2 regions of the Allobosea sp. GW823-FHT02B03 genome follow, and region 1 is predicted to be linked to the other one. Evidence: predicted binding sites of a transcription regulator. Region 1 holds the regulator's gene; the other holds the start of a gene.
The links. The regulator LexA, encoded in region 1, represses DNA repair genes until DNA is damaged. The targets are predictions, from matches to a motif close to TGTTCNNNNTGTGTTCNG.
Positions count from the first base shown of each region.

Region 2: a site for LexA is predicted at 7,977-7,994, ahead of uvrA (excinuclease ABC subunit UvrA). Genes of this name have one in related genera too.

Region 1 covers NZ_JBXAJY010000003.1:364,598-380,072, reverse strand. The annotation lists gene AC1REK_RS11430 (Bug family tripartite tricarboxylate transporter substrate binding protein) at 1-330, opposite strand, end outside; gene gltA (citrate synthase) at 475-1,764, opposite strand; gene gltX (glutamate--tRNA ligase) at 2,075-3,493, opposite strand; gene AC1REK_RS11415 (ComEC/Rec2 family competence protein) at 3,783-5,927, shown strand; gene lexA (transcriptional repressor LexA) at 5,921-6,652, opposite strand; gene AC1REK_RS11405 (hypothetical protein) at 6,830-7,189, shown strand; gene AC1REK_RS11400 (molybdopterin molybdotransferase MoeA) at 7,196-8,407, opposite strand; gene moaC (cyclic pyranopterin monophosphate synthase MoaC) at 8,404-8,892, opposite strand; gene trpC (indole-3-glycerol phosphate synthase TrpC) at 8,889-9,701, opposite strand; gene trpD (anthranilate phosphoribosyltransferase) at 9,709-10,722, opposite strand; gene AC1REK_RS11380 (anthranilate synthase component II) at 10,737-11,354, opposite strand; gene AC1REK_RS11375 (DUF1579 domain-containing protein) at 11,498-12,028, opposite strand; gene AC1REK_RS11370 (DoxX family protein) at 12,134-12,553, opposite strand; gene AC1REK_RS11365 (VOC family protein) at 12,673-13,098, opposite strand; gene AC1REK_RS11360 (VOC family protein) at 13,240-13,656, opposite strand; gene AC1REK_RS11355 (MarR family winged helix-turn-helix transcriptional regulator) at 13,763-14,272, shown strand; gene AC1REK_RS11350 (RNA polymerase sigma factor) at 14,384-15,475, opposite strand, start outside.
Region 2 covers NZ_JBXAJY010000003.1:690,823-706,297, forward strand. The annotation lists partial or broken gene AC1REK_RS12850 (3-phosphoshikimate 1-carboxyvinyltransferase) at 1-1,111, opposite strand, end outside; gene AC1REK_RS12855 (imm11 family protein) at 1,305-2,042, opposite strand; gene AC1REK_RS12860 (putative quinol monooxygenase) at 2,147-2,446, opposite strand; gene AC1REK_RS12865 (ABC transporter permease) at 2,536-3,408, opposite strand; gene AC1REK_RS12870 (ABC transporter substrate-binding protein) at 3,405-4,400, opposite strand; gene AC1REK_RS12875 (LysR family transcriptional regulator) at 4,786-5,670, opposite strand; gene AC1REK_RS12880 (GNAT family N-acetyltransferase) at 6,027-6,593, shown strand; gene AC1REK_RS12885 (MFS transporter) at 6,772-7,953, shown strand; gene uvrA (excinuclease ABC subunit UvrA) at 8,096-11,071, shown strand; gene AC1REK_RS12895 (hypothetical protein) at 11,255-12,319, opposite strand; gene AC1REK_RS12900 (nucleotidyltransferase-like protein) at 12,576-13,541, shown strand; gene AC1REK_RS12905 (Cap15 family cyclic dinucleotide receptor domain-containing protein) at 13,754-14,173, shown strand; gene AC1REK_RS12910 (c-type cytochrome) at 15,313-15,475, shown strand, end outside.

The DNA.
Region 1 (15,475 bases):
CGGGTTGAGGGCATGGGTCGAGATCGTGCCCATCAGCAGCGTGTACCCGTCCGGCGTCGCGCGCGCGACGGCCGTCGAGCCGATATTGCCGCCGGCGCCGGCGCGATTGTCGATCACCACGGACTGGCCGAGCAGCTCGCCCATCTTCTGGCCGACGAGGCGCGCGACGATGTCAGTCGAGCCGCCGGCTGCGAAGGGAACGATCAGCGTGATCGGCCGGGTCGGAAAATTGGCTTGTGCATAGGCGGGGGCAGCGAGCCCGCCGGCGAGCGGAAGTGCCGAGGCGCCGACGAGGAAGCTGCGGCGGCTCAGATCTGTTGGACGAGGCATTATTCAAATCCTCCTGGACGTTGTAGCTGACTGTAGCGCGTCGAGGCGGCAGGTCACGATCAGGCTAAAGCTCAATGCCTGGAAACAATGAGGCCGCGGCGGTTTCCCGTCGCGGCCCCAAAAAGGCTTGGAATGGCGTGCGGCTCAGCGCCGGCCGATCGGCGCGTAGTCGCGCTTCGGCGCGCCGGTATAGAGCTGGCGCGGACGGCCGATGCGCTGGGACGGATCCTCGATCATCTCCTTCCACTGCGCGATCCAGCCGACCGAGCGCGCCAGCGCGAACAGCGCCGTGAACATCGAGGTCGGGAAGCCCATCGCCTTGAGCGTGATGCCCGAATAGAAATCGATGTTCGGATAGAGCTTCTTCTCGATGAAGTAGCTGTCGGAGAGGGCGATGCGCTCCAGCTCCATCGCGACGTCGAGCAGCGGGTCGTCCTTGATGCCGAGCTCGTTGAGCACCTCATGCGTGGTCTTCTGCATGATCTTGGCGCGCGGATCGTAGTTCTTGTAGACGCGATGCCCGAAGCCCATCAGGCGGAAGGGATCGTTCTTGTCCTTCGCCTTGGCGATGTATTTCGGGATGTTGTCGACCGAGCCGATCTCCTCGAGCATCTTGAGGGCGGCCTCGTTGGCGCCGCCATGGGCGGGCCCCCAAAGGCAGGCGATGCCGGCCGCGATGCAGGCGAAGGGATTGGCGCCCGAGGAGCCGGCGAGGCGGACCGTCGAGGTCGAGGCGTTCTGCTCGTGGTCGGCGTGCAGGATGAAGATGCGGTCGAGCGCCCGCGCCAGCACCGGGTTGACCTTGTACTCCTCGGCCGGGACCGCAAAGCACATGCGCAGGAAGTTCGAGCTGTAGTCCAGCGAGTTCAGCGGGTACACGAAGGGCTGGCCGATCGTGTACTTGTAGGCCATCGCCGCCAGCGTCGGCATCTTGGCGATCATCCGCATCGACGCGATCATGCGCTGCTGCGGGTCCGAGATGTCGGTCGAGTCATGGTAGAAGGCCGACATGGCGCCGACCGAGGCGACCAGTACCGCCATCGGGTGCGCGTCGCGGCGGAAGCCCTGGAAGAAGCGGGCCATCTGCTCGTGCACCATGGTGTGGCGCGTGACGCGATAATCGAAATCGGCCTTCTGGGCCGCGGTCGGCAGATCGCCGTAGAGCAGCAGGTAGCAGGTCTCGAGGAAGTCGCCGTGCTCGGCGAGCTGTTCGATCGGGTAGCCGCGATAGAGCAGCACGCCCTCGTCGCCGTCGATGTAGGTGATCTGCGACTCGCAGCTCGCCGTCGAGGTGAAGCCGGGATCGTAGGTGAACATCCCGGTCTGGGCGTAGAGCTTGCCGATGTCGATGACCGAAGGTCCGATCGATCCAGCCTTGACCGGCATGTCGACGGTCTTGCCGTCGACACTCAACTGACTCGTGGTTCCGCTCATGGATGCCGATCCTTTCAGGCTCGATCTCAAATCATCTCAGCGGCCGAATGTCGTTCCGACCGATCACTGGTCATCTGGCGCCGTCCGAAGCTCCGCAATGCCGGCTCCATGACGGAATGTGAGGGTGCCGCTGCGGCGAGGAAGCGTTCATCAGACTGATTTTGAAGCGTTTTTGGCAGCGGCCGCTCCGGGGAAGGAGCAGCCGCCACGCCGCGTTGCTAGACCATTTCCGGGAGGGGTTCAACAGAGAGCGACATGGCCTCCGCTGTTACCTCCCGCAGTGCGGCATCGCCGCTCCTGCGCTGCCGGCTCAGGCGACGTCGGAGAGCCGCGCCAGAACCTCCTCGCGCCCGAGCACGGCCATCACGTCGAACAGCCCCGGAGAGGTGGTGCGGCCGGTCAGGGCGGCGCGCAGCGGCTGCGCCACCTGGCCGAGCTTGACGCTGTTTGCCTCGGCGAATTCACGCACGGCGGCTTCGAGCGCCGGGGTTTCCCAATCCGGCAGCGCCGCGAGCTTCGCGGCCAGCTTCGGCATCCGCTCGCGCGCCGCATCGTCGAGCAGTGCAGCCGCCTTGGGCTCGAGGGCCAACGGACGCTGGGCATAGAGATAGAAGGCGCTGTCCAGCAGTTCGACTAAAGTCTTGGCGCGTTCCTTCAGTCCGGGCATGGCGGCTAGGAACCGGCTTTCGAGCGCCGGGGCGAGTTTCGCCGGCACACCGCGGGCCGGCCCGATCTCGGGCAGGATCGCCTTGAGCGCCTCCAGCAGCTCGCGGTCGTCCGACTGGCGCATATAGAGCCCGTTCAGGTTCTCCAGCTTGGCATAGTCGAAGCGCGCCGGAGAGCGCCCGATCGACGAGAGGTTGAACAGCGCCGTCATCTCCTCGGTCGAGAAGATCTCCTGGTCGCCATGGCTCCAGCCGAGGCGCAGCAGATAGTTGCGCAAGGCGGCCGGCAGATAGCCCATGGCCCGGTAGGCATCGACCCCAAGCGCGCCATGGCGCTTGGAGAGCTTGGCCCCGTCAGCGCCGTGAATCAGCGGGATGTGCGACATGCTGGGAACCTTCCAGCCCATCGCCTGATAGATCTGCGTCTGCCGCGCCGCATTGGTGAGGTGGTCGTCGCCGCGGATGACATGGGTGACACCCATGTCATGGTCATCGACGACCACGGCGAGCATATAGGTCGGGTTGCCGTCGGAGCGCAGCAGGACGAGGTCGTCGAGATTCTCGTTTTGCCAGACGACGCGGCCCTGGACCTCGTCCTCGACCACGGTCTCGCCGGTCTGCTCGGCCCGCAGGCGGATCACCGGCTTGACGCCGGCCGGCGCCGTCGCCGGGTCGCGGTCGCGCCAGCGCCCGTCATAGCGCATCGGCCGGCCTTCGGCCTTGGCCTTCTCGCGCATCTCGTCGAGTTCCTGCGGCGTCGCATAGCAATAATAGGCCTTGCCGGCGGCGAGCATCTGCTCGGCGACCTCGCGGTGACGAGCGGCGCGCTGGAACTGGTAGACGGTCTGACCGTCCCAATCGAGGCCGAGCCAGGACAGACCGTCGAGGATCGCGGCGATCGCAGCATCGGTGGAGCGCTCGCGATCGGTATCCTCGATACGCAACAGCATCCTGCCGCCGTGGCGGCGTGCATAGAGCCAGTTGAACAGGGCGGTGCGGGCGCCGCCGATATGGAGGAATCCGGTAGGCGACGGCGCAAAGCGCGTGACGACCTCATCGCTCATGAAAGAAGGACTCCGACGGAACGGGCGGATGAAGGGCGAGGGCCGGCTCACGGGCGGTCTCGGCCGGGGCTGACAACCGGCGCGGTCGCTGTAACATGGCTTTGCGGCCGCCGTTAAGCGCTTCCTGCGCTGGCGGCAAAAGGGAGGCCGATTGCTCTCCGTTCCGCCCCGGCGTCGCCGCAAGACCGTTGCGGCTGTCCTTGCCTTGCAGGGCGGGGCAGGATGGACGCGCCGTCTGACGCAGAGCCCAGCCTGGAATCCCGCCAGCTGGCGCATGCACCTCGGTGCCATGCTTGAAACCGAGGTCGAGCGCCGCCGCCTCTTCAACTGGCTTCCCGTGCCGCTCGGGCTCGGCGTCATCCTGTATTTCCTCGCCGATCGTGAGCCGGGCCTGATTGCGCCGCTGCTCGGCTTCGCCTTGTCGGCGCTCGCAGCGTCGCTGCTGCGCCATAAGCGCCTCGCCATGGCGATCTGCCTGGGGTTCGCCGCCGTCTTCGCCGGCTTCGCGGCCGGAGCCTGGCGCACGGCGAGTATCGCGGCGCCGGCGCTCGCCCGCCTCCATGTCGGCAAGGTCACCGGCTTCGTCGAGGCACTGGAGCAGCGCGAGAAGGGTGTCCGCCTCCTCGTCGTGGTCACCGACATGCCGGGCGTCGACCCGCAGCAGCGGCCGCGCCGGATACGTGTCAGCACAGCCGCGACGACCCTGAAGCCGGGCGATCACATCGTCGCGACCGCGCGGCTCCTGCCGCCGCCCGGGCCGGCGCGTCCCGGCGGCTACGACTTTGCCCGCGACGCCTTCTTCCGTGGCATCGGCGCCGTCGGCAGCATCGCCGGCAAGGTCGCGCTGGCACCGGCGCCGGTGCCGCAGTCGCGGCAACTTGCCTGGAGCGTCGCGATCGACCAGGCCCGCAATGCGCTGACCGAGCGCATCGCCACCATCGGCGGCGGGCAGGCGGGTGCGATGGCGGCCGCCCTGGTCACCGGCAAGCGTGGCCTGATCACTGAGCCGACCAATGACGACCTGCGCGCCGCCGGCATCTACCACATCGTCTCGATCTCCGGCCTGCACATGGTCCTGGCGGCCGGCACGATCTTCTGGCTCGCGAGGGCATTGCTGGCGCTGTCGCCAGGCATCGCGCTGTTCTGGCCAGTCAAGAAAATCGCCGCGCTCGCCGCGATGTTCGGCGCTACCGCCTATTGCGTCTTCTCCGGCGCAGAGGTTGCGACCGTGCGCTCGCTGATCATGACGCTGGTGATGCTCGGCGCCATCCTGGTCGACCGGCCGGCCCTCAGCATGCCCAATCTCGCACTCGCCGCGATCATCGTGCTGCTGCGCGAGCCGGAGGCGCTGCTCGGGCCGAGCTTCCAGATGTCCTTCGGCGCGGTCGCGGCGCTGATCGCCTTCGCCGAACGCTGGCAGGAGCGCCCGCCGGATGCGGCCGCCGCAAGCTGGCCCTGGCCGCTGCGGCCGCTCTGGCTCTCAGCCGTCGGCATCATCGTCACCACCTTGCTGGCGACGGCCGCGACTGCGCCCTTCGGCGTCTACCACTTCCAGACCTTCAACCCGTTCGGCCTGCTCGGCAACGCGCTCGCCCTGCCTTTCGTCTCGCTGATCGTCATGCCGGCCGCGGTCTTCGGCGTGCTGGCCTATCCATTCGGGCTCGACTGGCCGGCCTGGGCCCTGATGGGCTGGGCTTCCGGTCTCGTCCTGCAGCTCGCCCATTGGGTCGCCAGCATGGAACGCTCGACCGTGGTGCTGCCTGCCTTCGATGCCATGGCGCTCGCCCTGTTCGCGCTGGCGCTGCTCTGGCTGACCTTGTGGACGACGGCCCTGCGCTTCCTCGCGGCCCTGCCGCTCTGTGCCGGCCTGGCGCTCGCCTCGGACCCGACGCGGCCCGACATCCTGATCGAGCGCGACGGCTCCGGCATCCTGGTGCGCGGTGCCGAAGGACGACTCGTCCTGGCAGGCAAGCCGAGTCACTTCGTGTTGACGCAATGGCTCCATGCCGACGGCGATTCCCGCCCTCCGGATGATGCCACCTTGCGAGAGGGCGCCGCCTGCGACGCGCGCGGCTGCGTGATCCGTCTCAAGGATGGCCGCAGTGTCGCCTACACAAAGGACCGCGTCGCCATCGTCGAGGACTGCCAGCGCGCCGACCTCGTCGTCACGCCGCTCCACGTCAACGGCACCTGTACCGCCCGACTGATCGACCGGGCCGCGCTCGCCCGCGATGGCGCGACGGCGCTTGGGTCCGTGCGCGGCGGCAGCTGGCGCGCCTACACCGCCGAGGACGCAACGCGCCTGCGACCCTGGACCCGGGCCCGGCCCGCTCCCGCCGCGCCTTCTCCAGCGGAGCCAGCTCGTGCGCCTCCCGCCCCATCGTCCGCCGCTGCACCGATTGAGCAGGCGGAGGACAGCGGGATGCTTCAGTAGCGCCGCATCAGATTGACGAGCCGGCCCTGGATCTTGACCCGGTCCGGGCCGAGCACGCGGGTCTCATAGGCCGGGTTGGCCGCCTCGAGCGCGATCGAGGAGCCGCGCTTGCGGAGGCGCTTCAGCGTCGCTTCCTCGTCGTCGATCAGGGCGACGATGATGTCGCCGGTATTGGCCGTGTCCTGCTTGCGGATGACCACGGTGTCGCCGTCGAGAATACCGGCCTCGATCATCGAATCGCCGCGGACTTCGAGCGCATAGTGCTCGCCGCCGCCGAGCATGTCGGCGGGCATGGAGACGCTATGGCTGCGATCCTGGATCGCCGAGATCGGCGTGCCGGCGGCGATGCGGCCCATAACTGGGATGGAGACGGTGGAGCGCCCGCTGTCCTCGGCGCCCGCCGGGCGCGGCTTGGCTAGATTGGCTGCCGGGGCAGGCGGGGTCTGGCCGAGTCCGCCCTGGACGACCGAGGGGCTGAAGCGCCCGCGCTGCGCCTGCGGCCCGCCGATCCCGTCCGGCATCTTGATGACTTCGAGCGCGCGGGCGCGGTTCGGCAGCCGGCGAATGAAACCGCGTTCCTCCAGCGCCATGATCAGCCGGTGGATGCCGGATTTGGAGCGCAGGTCGAGCGCGTCCTTCATCTCGTCGAAGGAGGGCGGTACGCCGGATTCCCGCAGGCGTTCATGGATGAAGCGAAGCAGTTCGAACTGTTTGCGTGTCAGCATGATCTCGCCGCCCCGGCCTTTCGCATCGGAATCGAAACAAAGCACGAACAACATACCCGTTCGCCTTGTGTTCCGCAAGGGACGTCCGTCGGCCGTATTGCGCCGCGCGAAACTGGCCCTTCTGCGTGCAAGCGAAGCTTTGCCCAGCGTGGGGCGCCACGGCGAGAGGAGGGAGCGATGGCGGTCAGGTTGAGGATATTGAGCGCGCTGATGGCCGCGGCGGTGGCCGGTATGGCGAGCGCCGCCGAACTGCCGGTGCGCGGCGAATTCGGCGATCCCGCGCAGCAGGGCTGCAGATGGCTGAAGGAGGGCACCGAGGGCGCCTATGTCGGCTTCAACCGCGGCGGCCGCACCGGCGAGGCCGGCGAGGGCGGTTGCCATTTCAGCCGGATAGACCGCGTATCCGCCAACGAATACAGGATGAGCGGCACCTGCTTCAGCATCGACGGGCCGAAGCGTCGCGCCAGCCGGACCCTCAAGGTCGTCTCGAACGACGAGGTCGTCTATGGCGGCACGCGCTATCTGCGCTGCCGCTGATCGGCCTCAGCGCAACCGGATGATCCGGCACGGATCGCCCGCCTTGGCCGGTTCGGCGAAAACCGGCCGGATCACCAGCGCCTCGGCCCGGGCGAGGTTCGCCAGCATCGAGGAATCCTGCTTGGGAAAGGGCTTCACCCGGCGCTCGCCGGCTTCCGTCACGAAGGTCGAGCGCAGATAGTCCTGGCGTTCGTCATTCGCCGGCAGGTCGACGGCGAGGACCGCCGGCTCGCCGCGGTCGCGCTCTGGCTCGGCCATGCCGAGCAGGGCCTCAATCAGCGGCGTGACGAAGAGGTGTCCGCAGACGATCGAGGAGACCGGGTTGCCGGGGAGGCCAAGCGCGACCATCGGGCCGAGCCTGCCCATCATCATCGGCTTGCCCGGCCGCATCGCGATCTTCCAGAAGCCGAGATCCATGCCCTGGGCCTTGAGCGCGGCCTGGACGAGGTCATGCGCGCCGACCGAGGCGCCGCCGAGCGTGATCAGCACATCGGCATTCGCCGCCTTCGCCGCCTCGATGCGGGCGGCGAGGTCGGGGTGGTTGTCGCGGGCGATGCCGAGATCGAGCGCTGTGCCGCCCGCCTGCTCGACCAGTGCGGCCAGCGCATAGCTGTTCGAGGCGACGATCTGGTCGGGTCCGACCGGCTCGCCCGGCAGGACGAGCTCGTCGCCGGTGGCGAGGATCGCGACCACGGGCTTGCGGCGCACCGACAGCTCCGGATGCCCCATTGCGGCCGCAAGGCCGAGCGCGGCGCTGTCGAGGCGGCGGCCGGCCGCGAGCAGGATCTCGCCACTGCCGAAATCGAGCCCGGCGGCGCGCACGAACTGGCCCTTGGCCGCCGCCTTGGTGACGCGGATCACCGGGCCGTCGACGCCCTCGGCATGCTCCTGGATCAGGATGGCGTCGGTGCCCTCGGGCAGCGGCGCTCCGGTGAAGATGCGGACGGTCTCGCCGGGGGCGACCGCGCCGGAAAAACCGCGGCCGGCGGCGGATTCGCCGATGACCCGCAATTCCTTGCCGGGCTGGAGATCATCGGCACGGGCGGCATAGCCGTCCATCGCCGAATTGGCGAAGGGCGGCTGGGTGCGCAGCGCCGCGACATCGGCCGCCAGCACCCGGCTGGCGCAGCGCGCCAGCGGCAGGGTTTCGGCGCCGGTGGTCCCGGGAACGCTGTCGAGCAGCGCGCGCAGCGCGACCGCAACCGGTGTCAGGCTCATCTCTGCCCTTCCGCAACTTCGTAGACGCCGGACTTGCCGCCGGATTTGTGGACGAGCTGGATCGCTTCGATACGCATGCCGCGATCGACCGCCTTGACCATGTCGTAGACCGTCAGGCAGGCGACGCTGACGGCGGTCAGCGCTTCCATCTCGACGCCGGTCTTGCCGGTGAGGCGCACTTCGGCCCGCACACGCACGCCCGGCAGGGCCTCGTCGATGGAAAGGTCGACGGCGATCTTGGTCAGTAGCAGCGGGTGGCAGAGGGGGATCAGCTCGTGGGCTCTCTTTGCCGCCATGATCCCGGCGAGGCGGGCAGTGCCGAGCACGTCGCCCTTCTTGGCGTCGCCGGCGCGCACGATCGCGAGGGTTTCCGCCTGCATCACGACGCTGCCTTCGGCGACGGCGATCCGGGCGGTTTCCGCCTTGTCGCCGACATCGACCATGTGGGCCTGGCCCTGGCTGTCGAGATGCGAAAGCCGGCTCACGCCGCCGCCTCCGTCGCCTTTCCGGTCAGGAGCTGGCGGGTCGCGCCTGCAACATCCTGCTGACGCATCAGGCTTTCGCCGACGAGGAAGGTGTTGACGCCGCAGCCCTGAAGCCGGGTGATGTCGGCATGGCTGAAGATGCCGCTCTCCCCGACGAGATGCCGGTCGGCCGGGACCAGCGGTGCCAGGCGTTCGGTCACGGCGAGGCTGACCTCGAAGCTGCGCAGGTCGCGATTGTTGATGCCGACGAGACGGGTGTCGAGCTTCAGCGCCCGCTCGAGCTCGGCTTCGTCATGGACCTCCGCCAGCACGGCCATGCCGAGCGCCTTGGCGGTATCGGTCAGCTCGCGGGCGGCACCGTCGTCGACCGAGGCCATGATCACGAGGATGCAGTCGGCGCCCCAGCTGCGGGCCTCGAAGACCTGATAGGGCTCGAACATGAAATCCTTGCGCAGGCCCGGCAGACCGGAGGCCTCGCGCGCCTGCGCCAGATATTCCGGCTGGCCCTGGAAGGAGGGGGTGTCGGTCAGCACCGAAAGGCAGGCGGCGCCGCCTTCGGCATAGGCCTTCGCCAAGGCCGGCGGATCGAAATCCGGCCGGATCAGGCCCTTGGACGGGCTCGCCTTCTTGATCTCGGCGATCAGTGCCGGCTGCCCGGCCCGCCGCTTGGCTTCGAGCGCGCCGAGAAAGTCGCGCGGCGGCGGCATGGCGGCGGCGCGGCGCTCGATCTCGGCCTGCGGCACGGCGCTGCGAGCGGCGACGATCTCTTCGCGCTTATAGGCCTCTATCCGCTTCAGAATGTCGGACATGGCTGCCTCAGGCGTTCGAGCTGGCGACGAGCGCGGCGAGCACGCCCTTGGCCTTGCCGCTGTCGAGGGCCTGATAGGCCTGCGCCAGACCGTCGCTGAGCGTGCCGGCCTTGCCGGCGACGACGAGGGCTGCCGCGGCATTGAAGGCTGCGATGTCGCGGAAGGCGCTCTTCTTGCCGTCGAGCACGTCCTGCAGGGCCTTGGCGTTCTGCTCCGGCTCGCCGCCGCGCAGATCCTCGGACTTCGCCCGGGCGATGCCGACATCCTCGGGCGAAATCGAGAAGCTCTCGATCTTGCCGTCCTTGAGCGCGACGACGCGGGTCGGGCCGGTGGTGGTGATCTCGTCGAGCCCGTCCGAGCCGTGCACGGCCCAGATCGACTGCGAGCCGAGCGAGGCGAGCACCTTCACCATCGGCTCGAGCCAGGTCTCCGAGAAGGCGCCGACGAGCTGCTTCTTCACCCCGGCCGGATTGGAGAGAGGCCCGACGAGGTTGAAGATCGTACGGGTGCCGAGCTCGGTGCGCACCGGCGCGACATGGCGCATCGAGGCGTGATGGGCGGGGGCGAACATGAAGCCGACGCCGGCATCGCGGATGCTGCGTTCGATTCCGGCGGGCTCGAGCCCGACCTTGACGCCGAGCGCCGTCAGCACGTCCGCCGCGCCGGAGCGCGAGGACGCCGCGCGGTTGCCATGCTTGGCGACCGGCACGCCGCAGGCGGCGGTGATGATCGAAGCCAGGGTCGAGACGTTGTAGGAACCCGACGCATCGCCGCCGGTACCGACGATGTCGATCGCCTCGGCCGGGGCCGAAACGGTGAGCATGCGGGCGCGCATGGCGCTGACGGCACCGGCGATCTCTTCGGTGCTCTCGCCGCGAACGCGCAGCGCCATCAGGAAGGCGGCCGCCTGGGCGTTGGTGACGCCGCCCGAAAGCATGGTCTCGAAGGCGTCGCGGGCCTCCTCGCGCGAAAGCGAGGCGCCGGTCGCGACCTTGGCGATGAAGGGCTTGAAGTCTTCCATGGGAACTCGATCGATCAGGCTGTCGCGGAAAGGGCGGCGGAGTCGGACGCGGCCGACCATCGTTCGGCGAGATCGAGGAAATTACGCAGGATCGTCGCGCCGTGCTCCGAGGCGATGCTTTCCGGATGGAACTGCACGCCATGCACCGGCAGCTCGCGATGCGAGAGCGCCATGATCATGCCGTCGCCGGATTCCGCCTCGATCGAGAGCACCTCCGGGCAGGTTTCGCGCTTCACCACCAGCGAGTGGTAGCGCGTCGCCTCGAGCGGACCGTTGATGCCGTGGAACAGGCCGCGCGCGCGGTGCGTCACGGTCGAGACCTTGCCGTGCATCGGCAGCGGTGCGCGCACGACCTCGCCGCCGAAGACCTGGCCGATGGTCTGCAAGCCCAGGCAGACCCCGAACATTGGCACCTTGCCGGCGCCTTCGCGGACGAGGTCGAGGCAGATGCCGGCTTCGGTCGGTGTGCACGGGCCGGGCGAGAGCACGATGGCGCCGTGGCCGCCGGAGAGCGCCTCCGCGACCGTCAGCGAGTCGTTGCGGCGAACTTCGACCTCGGCTCCGAGCCCGCCGATCAGGTGGACCAGGTTCCAGGTAAAGCTGTCGTAATTGTCGATCAGCAGGATGCGCATCGCCGTCCGGGGCCGTCCCCACCCGTTGTCATTGCGATTGCACATGGCCCCGAACGCGCGTGCGGGTCAAGCACGAGGGCGCGGAGCCGGCCGGCCCGCGCCCTCGTCCAATGGTTGCCGCAGCCGCGTGCGGCGCCTTGGCGCTACCGCTTGCGGCGGTAATGCGCGGTCATGAAGCTGTGCCACTGCCCGTCCGGACCCTGCGCCTGCGATGACAGGGTATGGTGGTCGTCGCTCTTGATCTCGAGGATGTCCTGATACTTCGCGGTCTTGCCCGGCGTGGTGAAGTCGGGACCTTCCGTGTCGAGGGTGAGGATCTTGCCGGAAGCGTCGAGCTTGCCGGAGTAGACCCACTGATTGGACATCATCGAGCCTATGAAGCTGCCGACGAACACACCCTTCAGGGCATCGTAGCCGAGGGTCAGCCGGGTCTGCGCCGGTGAGCCGTCCGGCATCTTGCCCTCGCCGTCGCCGACGATCCAGAGGCCGCCGAACGAGGTCGTCCGATGGGTTCCGCTCGATTTCATCGGCGGCTGGTCAGGGCCCATCAGGCAGTCGGCCTCATAGGTCCATTCCCCGACGAGCTTGTGCAGCCATTCATGCTCCGCCTGAGCCTTGGCCGGCGTGCATCCGGAGAAGTCCTGGGCCTTGTCGGCTTCTGCGGTGGTGGACATGGCGGCTTTCCTCCTGTGTTGGCGCCTCCGAAGAGACTTGCTGAAGAAGGTAGGGCGGCTTCCCGTCAGTTTGCGACAGGATGGCGGCACGCATTTGGCGAAGATTCAGGATTCTGCGCGCAGCGGGATCATGCGCCGCAACTTTGTGTCGCGCAGGTAGAGCCCGCCCCAGGCGAGCAAGCCGAGATAGAGGCCGAAGAAGAGATGGCTGAAGAGCGGGCTCCCGACGCGCAGATGCGTCGCCATAGCGCCGCCGAGCAGCCCGGTCAGCAGGATCGCGCCGAGAATGCTGGTCCGCGGCAGCGCGTAGAGTAGGGCGATCGCCAGCGTCATCACGCCAAGCCCGCGTGCCAGCTCGGGCGAGGCGGAGTAGCCGAGCTGCTGCATCGTCTCGGTCACCACCGAGAGCGGGGCGAGCTTGATGCCTCCGTCGAAGATCAGGAAGGCGACGACTAGCCCGCTCATCACGCGGCCGAGCCAGAGCATTGCCGGAGCTGTAGCGGTGTCTTGGATGTCCAAATGCATGGTTCTCTCCGGAACGGGCATGGCTTGATCGGGCATGGCTTCGCTGGCCCGGTGCGAAGGGCGACCGGCTGAAGCGCGCGAAATGGGATTGCGACGCCGGCCTCGCGCCGGCGCGCCGATTACTTGACCGCGGAAACCAAGGCCCAGAGGAAGCCGAACGGGTCGCGGTACTGGCCGTAGCGGTCGCCCCAGAACATCACCTCGACCGGCGTGACGACTTCCATTCCGGCTTCGACGCCGCGCTTCCACCAGAAGTCGATATCGTCGACGCGCAGGGTCAGCGTGCAGCCCTGCGGCTGCTGCCAGGGGTAGCCGTATTCCGGGTAGGGGTCGCTGAGCATCAGCGAGCCGCCATTGACGTAGAGGTGGATGTGCATGGTGCGGCCCTTGTCGTCGACCGGCTGGCGGGCGACTTCCTCGGCACCGAAGGCCTTCTGATAGAATTCGGAGGCCTTCACCGCGCCATCGACGCTGATATACGGCACGACACCGCCGCGGGTTTCCGGCTGGGCTTCTGGCTTCTGGGCGGTTGCTGCTTGCGACATGGCGAAACTCCCTTTTCTGCTGCTGGACGTTGGTTTCGTCTCTGCCGGCCGGGTTTTCCGGAGGCCTGACGCTAGGACGTTGGCGACCTGTCTAAGCCGACAAAGGTCGTGGACTATTTTTCGAAAGGCCGGTTCCGGCGCTCATTCGGCTCCTTTGAGCTCGATCGCGTTGCCGCCGGGGTCCCGGATGTAGATCGCCTGGCCTTCGCCCTCGGCGCCGTAGCGCGGGCCGGCTGCGACGATGGCGATGCCGTGGCGCTCCAGGTGTGCGCGCAGGCCGGCTTCGTCGAAAGGCCTGATCCCCAGGCAGATATGGTCGACATTGCGGCCCTCGGCGCCAGGGGCGGCGCCGCCGGCGCGGCCGAGCGGGCCGGCGACGTCGACGAGATCGATCAGCGAGCGGCCGGCGCGCAATTGCACCAGCCCGAGCTCATCCTGCCGGCGTTCGACCGGGCAGCCGAGAACGTCCTGGTAGAAGCCGAGCATGCGGGCGGTGTCAGCGGTGCGGAACACCACATGGTCGAGCCCGGCGAGCGTGAACGGAACTTGTGCTTGCATCGCTGTCTCCATTTATCTTGATGTCGAGATAAATCGCCAATTGTCTTGACGTCAAGATATATCTGACGTCTCTGCTGACAGGATCGGACAGGAGCTGGAGATCGGGATGGACGGTGCGGTTGAAGAGCGGCAGGACCATGTCGATCGGCTGCGGGCGCAATGGGCCCGCGAACTGCCGGATCTCGACACCAGCCCGATGGCGGTGATCGGCCGCGCCAGGCGGATCACCCTGCGGCTGCGACCGGGCATCGAGGCGGTCTTCGCCCGTCACGACCTCGATGCCGGCGAGTTCGATGTGATCTCGACCCTGTTGCGCTCGGGCGAGCCCTGGCGGCTGACGCCGACCGCGCTCTACCAGACGCTCATGATCTCCTCGGGCGGGCTGACGGCGCGCCTCAATCGGCTGGAAGCGGCCGGGCTGATCCGGCGCCGCGAGGCGCAGGAGGACCGGCGCAGCCTCTTGGTCGAGTTGACCGAGACCGGCCGGGCCAAGGCCGAAGCCGCCTTTCGCGAGGACATGGCGCTGGAGCGCCGGCTGCTGGACGGCCTCGATGCCACGGAGCAGGCCGAGCTCGCCCGCTTGCTGACGAGGTTGGCGCTGAGCCTTGAAAGTTAATCCAATATGTTAGGATGCTGGCGCAAGCTTTTGTAACTGCGAACTACAGCAGACTGTTCAGGCGGCCGATGAGGCGCCTCACAACCAGCGCGTCGCGAACCGGTCGCGCACTCAGCTCGCGCTGGATACGCCGCTGTCCTGCATGAGCCGGTCGATATGCAGCCTGATATGGGCCGCCTCGCTGGCACTATTCGCAAGGGCGATCGCCCGGTCGAAGGCGATCCGTGCCTCACGGCCGCGGCCGAGCTGCTGCAGCAGCCCGCCTTTGAGGCCAAAGAAGTGGAAATAGCCGGAGAGCGATGCTTCCAGCGGTTCGACGAGCGCGAGCGCAGCTTCGGGACCGCGCAGCTTGGCGACTGCAACCGCACGGTTCAGCGTTACGACGGGCGAAGGCTGGATGTGCTCCAGCGTGGCGTAGAGCAGGTCGATCCGCGCCCAGTCGGTCTCCTCAGGCCGCGCCGCGCGGGCATGGACCGCCGCTATCGCGGCCTGGAGCTGGTAGGGACCCGGGGATTGGTGGCGCATGGCCTTGTCGATCAGGGCGAGGCCTTCCGCGATCAGGTGCCGGTCCCAAAGCGCCCGGTCCTGATCGTCGAGCAGCACGATTGCCCCGCTGGTGTCGAGACGGGCCGCCGAGCGCGCATGCTGGAGCAGCATCAGCGCTGCGAGCCCCATGATCTCGGGCTCGGTCGGGAACAACCTGAGCAGCAGGCGTGCCAGGCGGATCGCTTCCTCGCTGAACGGCCGGCGGCGGTCGGCTTCCGCGCCCGAGGCGGAATAGCCTTCGTTGAAGACGAGGTAGAGCATCGCTGCGACCGCCGCGAGCCGTTCGCCGCGCTCGACAGGGCCGGGCGCTTCGAACGGCACCTCGGCGGCGGCGATTCGCGCTTTGGCCCGGGTAATGCGCTGCTCCATCGCGCTTTCGCCGACGAGAAAGGCCCGGGCGATCTGCTTGACGCTCAGCCCCGAGACGATGCGCAGGGCGAGTGCGACCTGCTGCGTTGCAGGCAGCTCGGGATGGCAGCAGATGAACAGCAGCCGCAGGATGTCGTCGCGGTAGTGGGCCCCGTCGAGCCGCTCGGCGACATCGCTTTCGGCATCGCCGAGGTCGGAGATCTGGTCGTCCTGCGGCAACGGTTCCTGCTTCTTCTGTCGCCTGACCTGATCGAGCGCGACATTGCGGCCGACGAAGATCAGCCAGGC
Region 2 (15,475 bases), 330 kb from region 1:
CGATCTCCGCCGGCAGGGTCTGCCCGGCGAGTCCGGGATCGGAAGCGACGAGCAGATCGTCGCCCTCTTCCACCCCGAGCCCCGGCCGGATCCGCGACAGGCCCTGCGACAGCGCCGAGACTCGGTCGCACTCCTTGACGCGTAGATTGGCGATGCCGGTGAAGCGCACCGGCGTCCTGTTGAAGGCGGCGAGCACGGCGAGCGTCGGCACCGCATCCTGCATCTGCGAGCCGTCGATCTCGGCCGGCAGGTTCGGGAAGGCGGCGATCAGCGCATGCGCCTTGGCGTCGGGTTGGGTGAAGGCCGCCGCCGGCACGCCGAGGTCGATGGCGCCGCCGGTCAGCACTTCCGCCGCCCAGAGATAGGTCGCGGCCGAGGCATCGGGCTCGATCAGGTAGTCGGCGGCGCGGTAGCCGGTCGGCTCGATCCGCCAGATCGCCGCATCCGGTTGCGAAACCTTGGCGCCGAAGGCCGCCATCGTCGCCAGCGTCAGGTCGACATAGCCGCGCGCCCCGATCTCCTTGCCGGTCAGCGCAACCTCGACCGGCCCGCGCGCGCAGGCGCCGGCCATCAGCAGCGCCGAGACATATTGGCTCGACAGCCCGCCATCGACCTCGACCCGCCCGCCTGCAAAACCGCCCTGCCCGGCGATCGTCACCGGTGGGCAGCCGCTCGGCGCCTCGACCGCGACGCCGAGCGTCCGCAGCGCCGTGACCAGCGGCGCGATCGGCCGCTTGCGCATATGCTCGTCGCCATCGACCACGACCTGCCCCTCGACCAGCGCCGCCGCGGCGGTGAGGAAGCGGGTCGCGGTGCCGGCATTGCCGAGGAAGAGCGGTGCCGTCGGCGCCCGCAGCCTGCCATCGCCGGTGACGACGAAGCTGGTCGCGTCCGGCTCCTCGACGGTGACGCCCATCGCCCGCAGCGCCTGCGCCATATAGAGCGTGTCGTCGCTCTTCAGCGCGCCCGACAGCCGGCTGGTGCCCTTGGCCAGCGCCGCGACCAGCAGCGCCCTGTTGGTGATCGACTTCGAGCCCGGCGGCGTCACCTTGCCGTGCAGCGCGCCGGCGAAGGGCACGATGGTGAGTTTGCGGACTTCGGAATCGGTCATGACAGGCTCGCCCTCGCCGTTCGGCTGCGTTGCGAGGCTCTTAGCCCGTGCAATCCGCCAGCGGAAGCCGCACCGGCCATGCCCGGCCCGTCGCTGCGGTCACATCGAAACGGAGCTCGGAATCCGTCGCATGAAGCCACGGCCTTTAGAGGCACCGGCATGGGGCAGCAAAAGCCCGCCGGCCCGCAAGTTATCACGCCAGCCAATGCGGCATATGGGCCTTCACCCAGTCGAGGTGATCTTCGAACAGTATCGCCGGCCGGTTGGCCTCGATCCAGTCGACAATGCCCGGCACCTGCTCGCGATAATCGAAGGGCGTGTCGACCTCGGCGAAAAACTGGGCCCATGGCTCCTTGAAGGTCAGGCGCCGGATCTTCGCCTCGACCAGCGCGGCCCTGAGCTGATCGGAAACCATGATCCGCCTACTGGCCGGAACCCAACGGGTCAGCCAGAGATGGCGGCCGGCGATCGTAGTCCGGCTGGCAGACAGCGGCGGCTTTTTGCCCATCCAGGACAGGTACGGCATCCCTTCCAGGCCGCCGGCCAAGATGCTGCGCCATTCGAAATCGATACCCTTGATCAGGATGCAATCGAAGCGCTGGCGGACATTGATGAGGAAATAGGGCTCGGCATGGGCAATCCCCTTTCGCGATTTGAGCTGGATCGGAAAGAACTCATGGACGCCCGGCTCGAAGCACTCCACGATCGCCCGAAACCTCTCGCTGACGCAGGCAAACCCGGGCAGCGGGAAGACATCGACGAGCGTCTTGCTGTCGGTCTGGGTCGCGCTCGTGGGGACCGGGCGGCCAATGCGGCTATGGTGCGCGCCCCAGCCCCAGCCAAATCCCCATGGCGTTTCTCCGGCGCTGTCCTTGTCGATCTCGAAATCCGGTTGCGCGGAGACGAAGTCGAAGTCGATTTTCCAGGCCATCGGCGCTTCCGGTTTCCGAAGAGCCTCGTCGCATGAGCAACGCGGCTTTTCTCCAGCCTAGGCCGCAAGAACTGAAGAATGATTAGGCGCGAGCCACGCCAGCCTCAGCCCGGCGCCAAACCATGCCCACCCACCGGCTCGGTCACGGTGTGATTGTCGAAACCCGCGATCAGCGGGCGGGCCTTGGCGATCGCCGCCTGCACGGCGGGCAGATGCAGCGAGGCGGCATGGCTCTCCTCGCGGTCCCAGACCTCGGTCACCCAGATCGCATCGGGATTGGCGGGGTCGCGGGCGACCACGTAGCTCAGGCAGCCGGGCATCGCAGCGCTGCTACCCAAAATATGGCCGATCAGCGCCTCGCGCTCGCCGGGCTTGGCCAACATTCGTCCAATCAAGCCATACATGGCGCCTCTCCCTCTGTCCTTGCGGGCGGCACGCTGCCGAAGCGCCGAGGCACGCGCAACCGGCTCCCTGACGGCCAATGTCAGCAGCATCAGGGCACGCCGGGCCGGCGCGGCGAACGCTGTGCGCGAAAAATCGCCTGGGCGAGCCGGTCGAGCAGCACGGCGAGCAGCACGATGCCGAGCCCGCCGACGAAGCCGAGCCCGGGATCGGCCCGCTGCAGACCGAGCAGCACGGTCTCGCCCAGCCCCTTGGCGCCGATCATCGAGGCGACGACGACCATGGCGAGCGCCATCATGATCGCCTGGTTGAGCCCTTGCAGGATCGCCGGGCGGGCCAGCGGCAGCTCGATCAGCCAGAGGCTCTGCCGCACGGTGAGGCCCAGCGCCCGCGCTGCCTCGACGGCGCGCCCGTCGACCTCGCGCAGGCCGAGTTCGGTCAGGCGGGCGAAGGGCGGCAGGGCATAGATCAGGGTCGCGACCAGGGCCGGCGCGCGACCGAGCCCGAGGATCATCGCCACCGGGATGAGATAGACGAAGCTCGGCACGGTCTGCATCAAATCGTAGAGCGGCGCGAGCGCCCGCGAGACGCGCGGCATCCTCGCCGCCGCGACGCCGAGCGGCAGCCCGAACAGCACGATCAGCACGACGGCGACGACGATCAGCGCCAGCGACTGCATCGCGGCCGACCAGACCCCGAGCAGAGCGAGCAGCAGCACGAGCGCGGCCATGCCGGCGGCGAATGCGATCCGTCGCGTGGCGAACCAGGCGGCGAGCCCGACCATGGCGATGCCCGCCTCCGGCGGCAGCTGCAAGAGTGCGCCTTCGAGCAGGCGGACCGGCGCGGTCAGCCCGTCCGAAACGGCATCGAGCTTGTCGCCCGAACCGGTGACGAGCGCATCGACCAGCCGGTTGACGACGCTCTGGAGCAGCTTGCCGAGATCAGGCAGCAGGCCAGCGCTCACAAGCCGGCCTGAACCTTCGCAGCAACCTCGGCGGTGACCCAGTGCCGCCAGTCATCCGGCCGGTCCTTGAGGAAGCGCAGCGCCTGCTCCTCCGGTGTGATCCCGGCCTTGCGGGCATCGCCCAGCATCTGCGAGGTCAGCGCGCTGCTGATGCCGTAATTCTTGAAGAAGCTCGTCAGCTGCGGGGCCGCCTGGGTGAAGGCGAGATTGGCGCCGATCACCACCTTGCTGACCGGGTAGGCGGTCGCCCTGGTCGGCTTGTCGCTCGCCTTCAGCTCGGCCCAGATCGCCGGGTCGAAGGCCGGCTCGCCGAGCTTGACGAGGTCATAGGCGCCGATCAGCCAGCTCGGGCTCCAATAATAGAACAGCACCGGCTGCCTGCGCTTGAGATTCGCCTCGATCGCCGCGACCAGCGCTTCGCCCGAACCGCCACGGACATTGTTGTAGTCGTCCGCCAGTCCATAGGCCGAGAGCTTCTTGGTGTTGATGCCTTCGCAGACCCAGCCGGCGACGCAGTTGTAGAAACGGCCCTTGCCGGGCTCCTCCCTATCGGGGAACAGCGCCTTGTGGCGCTTGAGATCGGCGACCGTCTTCAGGTCCTTCGCCTTGGCATCCGCGCCTTCGACGAGATAGCGCGGCACGTACCAGCCCTCATTGGCATCGGGAAAGGTCGTGCCGAGCGGGATCACCTTCCCGGAGGCCTCCGCCCTGGTCCAGGCCTCGACCGGGTTCGCCAGCCAGATCTCCATAATCACGTCGACATCGCCGCGCGCCAGCCCATTGACCAGCGGCGCCACCACGCCCGGCACACGCTCGACCTTGCAGCCAAACCCCTTCTCGACCACCGCCCGCGCCACGGCTGTGTGGAAGGCGGCGGAATCGTAGTCGAGCCCGGCGATCTTCAGCGGCCTGTCGAGCTCACAGGAGAGAACGGGCGCGGCGAGCCCGAGCCCAAGCAGCAGAGTTGCAGTGCGCAGAACGGCTTTCATCATGACGATCCCCCGCTGGCTGCCGTGCCCGGTCCGGGCACTTGACGGTTGGGCATGTCCACGAAGCGCGAAAGCGAGCGAAATGTTCCGCCCGGCAGGCGACGACATTAGCGCCACTTCCCGCCTTGGGCACTGCGCAAACGGGTGATGGCATGGGCCGCCCCTCCGACCGGGCCTGTCAGCATCGCTGAGCGAAGGGCTCCCATGCTCCGAGATCTCATCCTGATTGTCTGACCGATAACTCCCTGAGCCCTCATCCTGAGGAGCCATTCCGTCAGGAATGGCGTCTCGAAGGATGCTCCAAGAGGCTCCAGAACCAGCTGGAGCATCCTTCGAGACGCAGCCTATCGGCTGCTCCTCAGGATGAGGGCTTCATTGTTGTTGGCCCTCAGCCGGGCGTGCCCAGCGCCCGCAAGGCCTTCAGCGTCTCGCGCAGGCCGCGATGCAGCGGCTTGTCCTTGCGCAGGACGAGGCCGAGCGTGCGGTGCACCCGCGGTGACAGGGAGCGCACGACGAGCCCGTCGCTTTCGCCACGCACCGCCATGCCAGGCAGCACGGCACAGCCGAGCCCGGCGCCGACCAGCCGCTTGATCGCCTCGACGCTGCCGAGCGACATCACCGGCTTCAGCGTCACCCCGGCGCGGGCGAACCATTCATCGGCGATGCGCCTGGTGATGCCGCCTGGCTCGAACAGCAGCACCGGCAGCCGCGCCAGTGCCTCCGGCGTCAGTCGCACCGGCAATTCCATGCCCGGCGGCGCGATCACCGCGAACTCGTCCTCGAGCAGCGGCGTCACGTCGAGGCTGCGGCCGGCGGCCGGCAGCGAGACCAGGCCGATATCGATCTGGTTGTCCTCGATCGCCTTGACGATGTCGGAGGTGTTGCCGGTGCTGACAGTGATCTCCAGCGTCGGATGGCGCTGGCGTAGTTCCCGCAGCACCGGCGGCAGCAGGAAGATGCAGGCGGTGGCGCCGGTGCCGATCCGCACCCGGCCCATCGCCCCGGTCGCATGCCGCGCCATCGCCTCCTGCGCCGCCGCGACCGCCGCCTCGATCCGCCCGGCATGGTCGAGCAGTTCGGTGCCCGCTGCGGTCGGCTGCGCCCGGCGCCCGACCCGCTCGATCAGGGTCAGGCCGAGCCGCCGCTCGAGCTCGCGGATCTGCAGGCTGACGGCCGGCTGGCTCAGGCCAAGCTTCTCGGCCGCGGCCGAGAAGCTGCCGAGCGCGATCACCTGGCGGAAGCTGTCGAGCTGGTCGAGGCGAAGGTCGCGCATCCCAAAGAAATTCTCATGCTCTGCATAACTTCGAGAAGCTTCATTTATGAGAGCGCTGAGCGCAAGGTGCCCCTGCGGTTCGGGAAGAGCCGGCCGCTGCAGGCGCGGGCGAATGGTTCAATCCCGATCCTCTAGGCCTCATCCTGAGGAGCCGCGGAGCGGCGTCTCGAAGGATGCTTCAGATGTCTTCGGAGCCTGCTGGAGCATCCTTCGAGACGCAGGCTTTGGCTGCTCCTCAGGATGAGGGCCGAAAAAAACGTAAGCTCTACGCCGATAACGGCGTGACGCGACGGGAAGCGCTGTTCGGGCGCCCCGACAAGACGGAAAGGCGCCCCTGCCGGGCTGGGATGATGACTATGACCACCTCTGACACCGCCGGCAATGCCGCGCCATCCGTCCTCGTCCGCGACGCGCAGGAGGCGGACATGGCCGCGATCCAGGCGATCTACACCCACCATGTCCTCTACGGCCTTGCCAGCTTCGAGGAGACACCGCCGAGCGTCGCGGAGATGCTGGCGCGCCGGCAGGCGGTGCTCGGGCTCGGCCTGCCCTATCTCGCCGCCGAACAGGGCGGCCGGATCGTCGGCTACAGCTACGCGACGTCCTATCGCCCTCGCCCGGCCTACCGCCACACCATCGAGGACTCGGTCTATGTTGCCGACGGCTTCGGCGGTCGCGGGATCGGCTCGGCCCTGCTCGGTGCGCTGATCGCCCGCTGCGAAGCCGGCCCCTGGCGTCAGATGCTCGCCAATGTCGGCGACAGCGCCAATGCGGGCTCGATCGGCCTGCACCGCCGCTTCGGATTCGTGCCTGTCGGCACCTTGCGCTCGACCGGCTTCAAGTTCGGCCGCTGGGTCGACACCGTCCTAATGCAGCGCAGCCTAGGGCCGGGAGACCGGACGCTGCCCGACGGGATTGCTTAGTGCCATTGCTCCACAGCTCAGTTCATCCCGGGCGACCGAAGGGAGACCCGGGATCCATTCCGGACCCTCTTTCGGAAAGGCTCAGGAATGGATCCCGGATCGGCGCGGCGTCCGGCCGCTTGTCCGGGATGACACGCGTCAGGGTCGAATGTGACTGCGCATTGCTGTTGATGAGCCTATGACGATCCCCCGCCTCACCGTCTTCTGCCTCGGGCTGGCGCAGCTCATCTCCTGGGGCGTCTCCTATTACCTGGTCGGCGCCTTCGGTGAGTTGATCGGCAACGAGCTCGGCTGGTCGCAGGCGATCATCCATGGCGGGCTCTCCGCCGGGCTGCTGGTGATGGGGCTGACCTCGGGCGCCGTCGGCCGCCTGATCGACCGCCATGGCGGCCGCACCGTGATGTGCCTGGGCTCGCTGCTCACCGCCGCCGGCTGCCTCGGCCTCGCCTTCGCGCACACGATCGCCGCCTATTACGCAGCCTGGCTCTGCCTCGGGCTCGCCATGCGGCTCAGCCTCTACGATGCCGCCTTCGCCGCGCTGGCCCGGATCGGCGGCAGCGCAGCGCGCCGGCCGATCGCCCAGATCACCCTGCTCGGCGGCCTCGCCTCGACCGTGTTCTGGCCGCTCGGCCATGTGCTCGCCGAGCAGTTCGGCTGGCGCGGCGCGCTCATCGCCTATGCCGGCTTCGCGCTGCTCACCTTGCCCTTGCACCTGACGCTGCCTGCGGTCTCGGCGCGACCCCAGTCCGACGCGGCCGCAGCGAAACCTGCCATCACTCTCAGCCCGGCCGACACCCGCTTCGCCGGCCTGCTCTATGCGCTGATCGTCACCTTCGCCGGCATCCTCAATGCCGGCATGTCCGCCCATATGATCGGCATCCTCGCCGGACTCGGCCTGCCGGCCGCGATCGCGGTCTGGATCGGCGCGACGCGCGGCATCGGCCAGTCGCTGGCCCGGCTCGGCGAAGTGCTGTTCGGCTCGCGCACCAGCCCGTTCGATCTCAACCTGATCGCCTGCCTGGTGCTGCCGCTCTGCTTCGTCGTCGGTCTCGCCGGCGGGGCGAGCGCCTTTGCCGCGCTGGCCTTCGCCTTCTTCTACGGCGCCGGCAATGGCGTGCTGACGATCACGCGCGGCACGCTGCCGCTGATGCTGTTCGACCCGAAGAGCTATGGCGCCTATGTCGGCCGCCTGCTGGCGCCCGGCTTCTTCCTCTCGGCCGCCTCGCCGCTCGGCTACGCGCTGCTGATCGAGCGCTATGGCGCCTCGGCGGCGCTGATCCTGTCGGGGACGCTGGCGCTCGCCATGCTGGTTTCGGCGATACTGCTCCGGCGACGCTTCCGCAGCCTGCCACGCTCCTGACAGCGCCTGTCAGCAAGCGCGACAAGAACAATGCGGCAACATCTGCGGCTGCGTGCTACTCATGCCCGCCTCTCGCCCAGCTGCACTGGCACGGCCCGGCGATTGCCCTATCTGTACGGCTAAAGCTCAATCGGACACCACCATGGCCCGCAAGACCACGCTCGCCGAACAGGCCGCGACGCTGGAAGACATGTTCGACCGCAAGTCCGCACAGGACTCGGCGGCCGATCGGAACGCCCGCGTCATCTCCGTGCGCGGCGCGCGCGAGCACAATCTCAAGAATGTCGACCTCGCCATTCCGCGCGACAAGCTGGTGGTGTTCACCGGGCTTTCCGGCTCCGGAAAATCCTCGCTCGCCTTCGACACGATCTATGCCGAGGGCCAGCGCCGCTATGTCGAGTCGCTCTCGGCCTATGCCCGCCAGTTTCTCGAGATGATGCAGAAGCCCGATGTCGACCAGATCGACGGGCTCTCCCCCGCCATCTCGATCGAGCAGAAGACGACCTCGAAGAACCCGCGCTCGACGGTCGGCACCGTCACCGAGATCCACGACTATATGCGCCTGCTCTGGGCGCGCGCCGGCATCCCCTATTCGCCCGCGACCGGCCTGCCGATCGAGAGCCAGACCGTGCAGCAGATGGTCGACCGGCTGGTCGAGCTTCCGGAGAAGACCCGCGGCTACCTGCTCGCGCCCGTCGTCCGCGGCCGCAAGGGCGAGTTCCGCAAGGAGATGGCGGAGTGGCTGAAGCGCGGCTTCCAGCGCGTCAAGGTCAATGGCGAGTTCTACGAGATCGCGGACGCGCCTTCGCTCGACAAGAAGTTCAAGCACGACATCGACGTCGTCGTCGACCGCATCGTGATCCGGCCCGATCTCGGCGCCCGCCTCGCCGACTCGCTTGAGCAGGCGCTCGACCTCGCCGAGGGCATCGCGGTCTTCGAATATGCCGACGAGAAGGAGGAGAACGGCGAGGCCCGCCGCGTCACCTTCTCCTCGAAATTCGCCTGCCCGGTCTCCGGCTTCACCATCCCCGAGATCGAGCCGCGCCTGTTCTCGTTCAACAACCCGTTCGGCGCCTGCCCGACCTGCGACGGGCTCGGCCACGAGATGCGGATCGACCCGGAGATGATCGTCCCGGATCATTCGCTCTCGCTGAAGAAGGGCGCGATCGCGCCCTGGGCCAAGTCGACCTCGCCCTATTACGGCCAGACGCTCGATGCGCTCGCCAGGCACTTTGGCTTCTCGACCACCAAGCCCTGGTCGGAGCTGCCGCAGCAGGCCAAGGACTCGATCCTGTTCGGCACCGGCACCGAAGCCGTGCGCATGGCCTACAATGACGGCCTGCGCGCCTATGAGGTGAAGAAGCCCTTCGAGGGCGTGATCACCAATATGGAGCGGCGCTGGAAGGAGACCGAGAGCGACTGGGCCCGCGAGGAGATCGGCCGCTTCATGTCGGAGACGCCGTGCGCGGCGTGCAACGGGTTTCGCCTGAAGCCCGAGGCGCTGGCGGTCAAGATCGACATGCGCCATATCGGCGAGGTCTCGCGGCTTTCGGTCAAGGACGCGCTCGCCTGGGTCAGCGCCCTGCCCGAGCGGCTCTCGAAGAAGCAGAACGAGATCGCCCCGCGCATCCTGAAGGAGATCCGCGACCGGCTGACCTTCCTGCTCGATGTCGGCCTCGAATACCTCACACTCGCCCGCGCCTCAGGCACGCTTTCCGGCGGCGAGAGCCAGCGCATCCGCCTCGCCAGCCAGATCGGCTCCGGCCTCACCGGCGTGCTCTATGTGCTGGACGAGCCCTCGATCGGCCTGCACCAGCGCGACAATGAGCGCCTGCTCGGCACGCTGCGCCGCCTGCGCGACCTCGGCAACACCGTGATCGTCGTCGAGCATGACGAGGACGCGATCCTCACCGCCGATTATGTCGTCGATGTCGGCCCCGGCGCCGGCATCCATGGCGGCGAGATCGTCGCCAAGGGCACGCCGCAGGACATCCTCAGCGACCCGAACTCGCTCACCGGAAAGTACCTCACCGGCGAGATGAGCGTCGCGGTGCCCGGCAAGCGCCGCAAGCCGCAGAAGGGCCGGAGCCTGAAGATCGTCGGCGCCCGCGGCAACAACCTCAAGGACGTCACGGTCGACATCCCGCTCGGCCTGTTCACCTGCATCACCGGCGTCTCCGGCGGCGGCAAGTCGACGCTGGTTGTCGACACGCTCTACAAGGCGGTGGCGCGCAAGCTCAACGGCTCGATCGAGCACCCTGCCCCGCATGAGCGCATCGAGGGCATGGAGCATCTCGACAAGGTCATCGACATCGACCAGTCGCCGATCGGCCGCACCCCGCGCTCGAACCCGGCGACCTATACCGGCGCCTTTACGCCGATCCGCGAATGGTTCGCCGGCCTGCCCGAGGCCAAGGCGCGCGGCTATCAGGCAGGCAGGTTCAGCTTCAACGTAAAAGGGGGCCGCTGCGAGGCCTGCCAGGGCGACGGCGTCATCAAGATCGAGATGCACTTCCTGCCCGACGTCTACGTCACCTGCGATGTCTGCAAGGGCAAGCGCTACGACCGCGAGACGCTGGAGGTGAAGTATCGCGACCGCTCGATCGCCGATGTGCTCGACATGTCGGTCGAGGAGGCCAAGGACCTGTTCAAGGCCGTGCCCTCGATCCGCGACAAGATGGTGACGCTGGCCCGCGTCGGGCTCGACTATGTCAAGGTCGGCCAGCAGGCCACCACCCTGTCGGGCGGCGAGGCGCAGCGCGTCAAACTCTCCAAGGAGCTCAGCAAGCGCGCCACCGGCCGCACCCTCTACATCCTCGACGAGCCGACCACCGGCCTGCACTTCCACGACGTCGCCAAGCTGATGGAGGTGCTGCACGAGCTGGTCGAGCAGGGCAATTCCGTGGTGGTGATCGAGCACAATCTCGAAGTGATTAAGACCGCCGACTGGATCATCGACATGGGCCCCGAAGGCGGCGACGGCGGCGGCGAGGTCGTAGCGCAAGGCACGCCGGAAGATGTCGTCCGCATCGGCAAAGGCCACACCGCGCGCTTCCTCAAGGAGGTGCTGGAGCGGCGGCCGTTGAAGGGGAAAGGGGCGCGGGAGGCGGCGGAGTAGGCCGAGAGCCAAAATTTACCTATACACCGGGGGCGTCACAATCAGGTCGCCCCAATTCGGACATCGGCAACCGGCGCTGCGATGGACAGACAGCACATTGTTCACGGTCGCGGCGTGTCTGCTGCTCGGCATGGATAACGGCCACGGCAGGGAATGACAGAAGATTTGCGTCGTACTCGGACTTCATCTAGCTGGGCCGGCAGCGTCTGATATGGGCGCGACCGTCTCAGCGTGAAAGAGATAGCCAGTAGGCACCTGAATTTCAGGCAAACTACATGGACCGTATTTCTTTAAAGTAAAATTATAATACTTCGTCAACCACGAAAATTTCATGAAAACGTCTTGGCGTAATAATTTCCCCGAGAATGCAGAGGTGATTGCGTTATATGCACCCTGCAACTGGAAATCTAAGAGCCGAGGATCGACGGGCGGCATCCGCGTACCCAAAGGCTGCAAGTAATCAAGAAAATACCGGCCATCATCGTCCTTCAACCATTCTTGATAGACGTGGATGACCTTACCCTTGTCCATCACCGGCACCGGGCGCCCCCAACGCCCAGCAAGCTCATCGTCCAGCACGATCCGAGGCTCGCGCGTCGCGTGCTCCAAATCATACGCTCGCTTAAGCGCCGGGCCGTAAACCATATTCTCTCTATGGATCAATAGATCACTGACCACGCCGCCTCTTACCAACAAGCCAGCGTCAAGAAGCCTTGCCGCTATCCAGCCGAGTGTCCTTTCCATGGAAGACTTGATCCAAGAGCCATGTTCGGGATCATCGAGCATCGAAATGGCAATCGCGTCCGAAAATTGTGAAACTTGAGGATCACCGATCCACCCGCCACCGCGTTGAAATGCAGCCATATCGCTCTGCCCTTTGAGCATAGCCAGTGCCACACCAAGTTTCTTGGTCATCTCAGGATCGTTGCGTGACCGCTCGGCCGCATCCGCCCAGCCGAGAACATCAAGAAAAGCGACAATGCGCTTCTGGTAGACCAGTGAAGCCTTGTAGCTCTCGAACTCTTGCTGCCGGCGCTTTTCCTCGGCCTCACGCTTCGGTGCGTCCTCGATCCAACGCCTTTCCTCCTCGTCTCTCTGAGCTTTTTCTTCATCTGTGAATTCGACGAGGTACTGATTTTCTCCGTTTACGACCATGCCATAACGACGATTTGGATCCCGTTGGTCGCCTGGGATACGTTGGAGTTCAGCTCCAGCCTTCCGAAACACGGGAATCGTCGGCTCGCTCATATGCTCCACCAAGGCGCTTACTTCCTTGCTCCGAGGTTACGGGCCAGCCACGAAGCAAGCAAGATAGCGCCGAGCGCCTGCTCTTTGCGGCAAGTGTTCTTCAGTTATAATTTTTTGCACTGATTGCTCTTACCTTTAGGCATGAACAAGGCAATGCCATATTTCGGAGGCGTCGAAACTCCATGACCGTATATTCCCTGTGCACGACACGCGCGCCCTAGCTGAGACCGCTCATTATTTACTGTAACGTTTTGCCATGGATCGATCACTTGGTGACATTCTTGGACAGGCCCTGCGCGAGCAGGATTGGAATGACCGGCTGGCCCAATGGTCAAAGCCGGCCAGTGATACCGAGGAAGCTAGGATCGAGCGGGCGGCTACGATGGTCCGCAATGCCCTTACAGCTAGCCAATGGCTGAGGGATGAGGGCGTCGAGGTCGTCCCGCAAGGCAGCTACCACAACAACACCAACGTACGGCTCAAGGCCGATATGGACTTGTGTGTCCGCCATCCGTCGATCAACACAGTCTATATGCACCCCTCAATGGTGCCAGCGGATGTCGACCGCCACCTAGGCTACACTCGCACCCATTTGCGAGCCGACATCTTCGCGGTTATGCGCTATGAGATAGAGGCGGCCCTCAAGGCTTATTTTGGGAAGCCAAACGTGGAGAGTGGCAGTAAGGCCTTTACGGTCTCGGCGGTCCCCGGTTCCCGTTCCGACATCGACGTCGTCCCAGCGACAAAGCTCCACGCCATCTATCCGGCGATCAGCCCGGATTCCTATTACTGTGTAGTCGAGGGCGTCGTGCTGCGGAGGACAGACAGCGAAGAGATTTACAATTTCCCAAAGCTGCATCACGAAAACGGCAAGGCGAAGCGCAAGCGGACCAGCCATCGATTCAAGAAGATTGTACGACAGGCCAAGACGATGCGCGACCAACTGGTTGACCAGGGGCAACTGAGGAAGGGTCAGGTCCCTTCATTCCTCGTCGAGAGCCTCGTCTATATCGTTGAGGACCATCACTTTCTGTTAGAAGAGAATCATTACGCTCGTCTCAAGCGCATCTTGGAGCGGATGTGGGATCGCCTTACGGAAGGCAATCCCATGACACTATCCGAGGTGAATGACGTCAAGAAGCTCTTCGGAACGCACCAGCCGTGGCACATTGAGGACGCGAAAGCGTACGTCGCCGCTGCGCATCGCTGGCTGATCTCCTGATGTGGGGACTGCTCGGACCAAAAACACAAGCGAGCGCTCTCATTCTAGCCGGCGCCTTACTAGCGTCCGTGATTGATACCGTCGCTGCCGGCACTGGCTGGGACGCAATGAATGCTTGGCAGCGTGGCTCGTTACTTGTCACGATCCTCGTGTCGGTCGTCGGAACGCTCCTAAACTTCGTCTGGCCGGTATTGTGGAGGTGGATGCCCTTCTTGAACAAGCTCGTCTTCCCAGATCTGAATGGCGACTGGAAGGGTGAACTGACGAGCACCTGGATCGATCCAGACACCGGCGTCCCGCCTTCACCGATCAAGGCTGAGATCACGATCGTGCAGGGTCTGTTCGAGACCACGATACTACTGTCCACCGCAGAATCGGAATCGTCATCGAGTCGCTGTTTGCTTGAGTTCGATCGTAAGGCCGGCATCGCTCGCCTCTGGTATGCGTACGGCAACAAGGCTCGCGCCAGCGTGGCAGCTCGCAGTCCGCGCCACGAGGGTGTGGCTTGGCTGGAGATGAACGTCCGCAAATTCACCTCAACCATAGAGGGTGAGTATTTCACGGACCGGAAGACGAGCGGCGAAATTCGAATGTCTAGAAGCCGAGGCCGAAGTCTACGACGCGTTTCGTAAATTGCTTCCCACATGCGGGCCCGACGGCGGCTCCGCCGCTTTCCCGCGTGAAGAGCCTGTTCCTATAAGTCAGGAGCATAGGTTCTCGATGCCCAGAGACAACCAGTGCCGGGGACGAACCCGCAAACTTATCCCCGCCCGCAAAACCTCCCATACACTCCCCTCGCCCATCACCCATGCGGGGCGGCCGTCCGGAGGTATGCCAGAGGTCGGGTGAGGGTCGGCGCCTGCGGGCGGGGGTTACGCCCCGCTCCCGGGAGGCTTCGGGGCACCGCCCTGGGGGCACTACGACCCCTGTGCGAGGAGCTCGCTAGATGAAGCGGCTGCAGCGGCCGCCGTGATGGCCCGAGGGAGCGACGACCCGAAGAGGGGACCTGGCTTCCAATGGCATCGCGGCACGGCCAGCAGCCGGCTTCGCAGAAGCGCGGCCCGGAGACTTTAAGAAGCCGAAGGCGGAGCGCCACGGGGCGTGCGGATGAGGCTTCATCCGCGCCGCTTCCTGGCTCAACGGAAGCGGATGCTACTCGACGCGCCTCGCGGCGCTCCGCCAGCCCCGTATGTTTCAGCGCCCGCAGGCAGGCCTGCGGGCGGGATTGGCGCATGGGTGAAGCAAAGGGTGCGGGAAGCGCGACGGAGAACCCCTCTCCCGCATCGAAGTCGGGTCTACCCGACTTCGATCACTCTGAGTGCTGATCTCGGGCAAGCCCGAGATCAGTGGAGAGGGGCAGGGGTGAGGTGTTCGGGAGAGAGATCGCTGGCGTCGACATCGCCGCGGTCAGCGCGACGCAAACTGGTCCGAGCGCGTACACCTCCCTCTCCTTACAGGAGAGGGTTTTCCGCTCCGGTTCCTCTCCTTTCCGCATTACGCACGCGCCCCGGCGCTTGCTGGAGCCCGCCTCACCGCCGGCGAGTCGAGCGGCAAGTCGAGCAGCACGTCGCAGGCGACGTTGACGCTGGCGCTGAGGGCGAGCGCGTCATCCCCGGCGCGGCGGATCGGCCTGCCGATACGGCAGTTTTCGCGGAACAGCTGCGCGAGGCTGCGGCTTTTGTTTACCCTCTGCCCCTCTAATCTCGCCGCAAACAAGAAGCGGGGGATTCGGATTTTGACGGGACGACATCGCAGAGGGCGACGCTGGGCCATGGCGCTGGCGATGGCGGCGAGCACCGGTCCGGCGCTGGCCGAGCCGCGCTCCTCGCCGGTCGAGCAATGCGCCTATTGCCATGGCGAGGACGGAATCGCGCGCGATACCGAAGTGCCGCATCTCGCCGGCCAGAACGAAAAGTACCTGTTCAACCAGATGA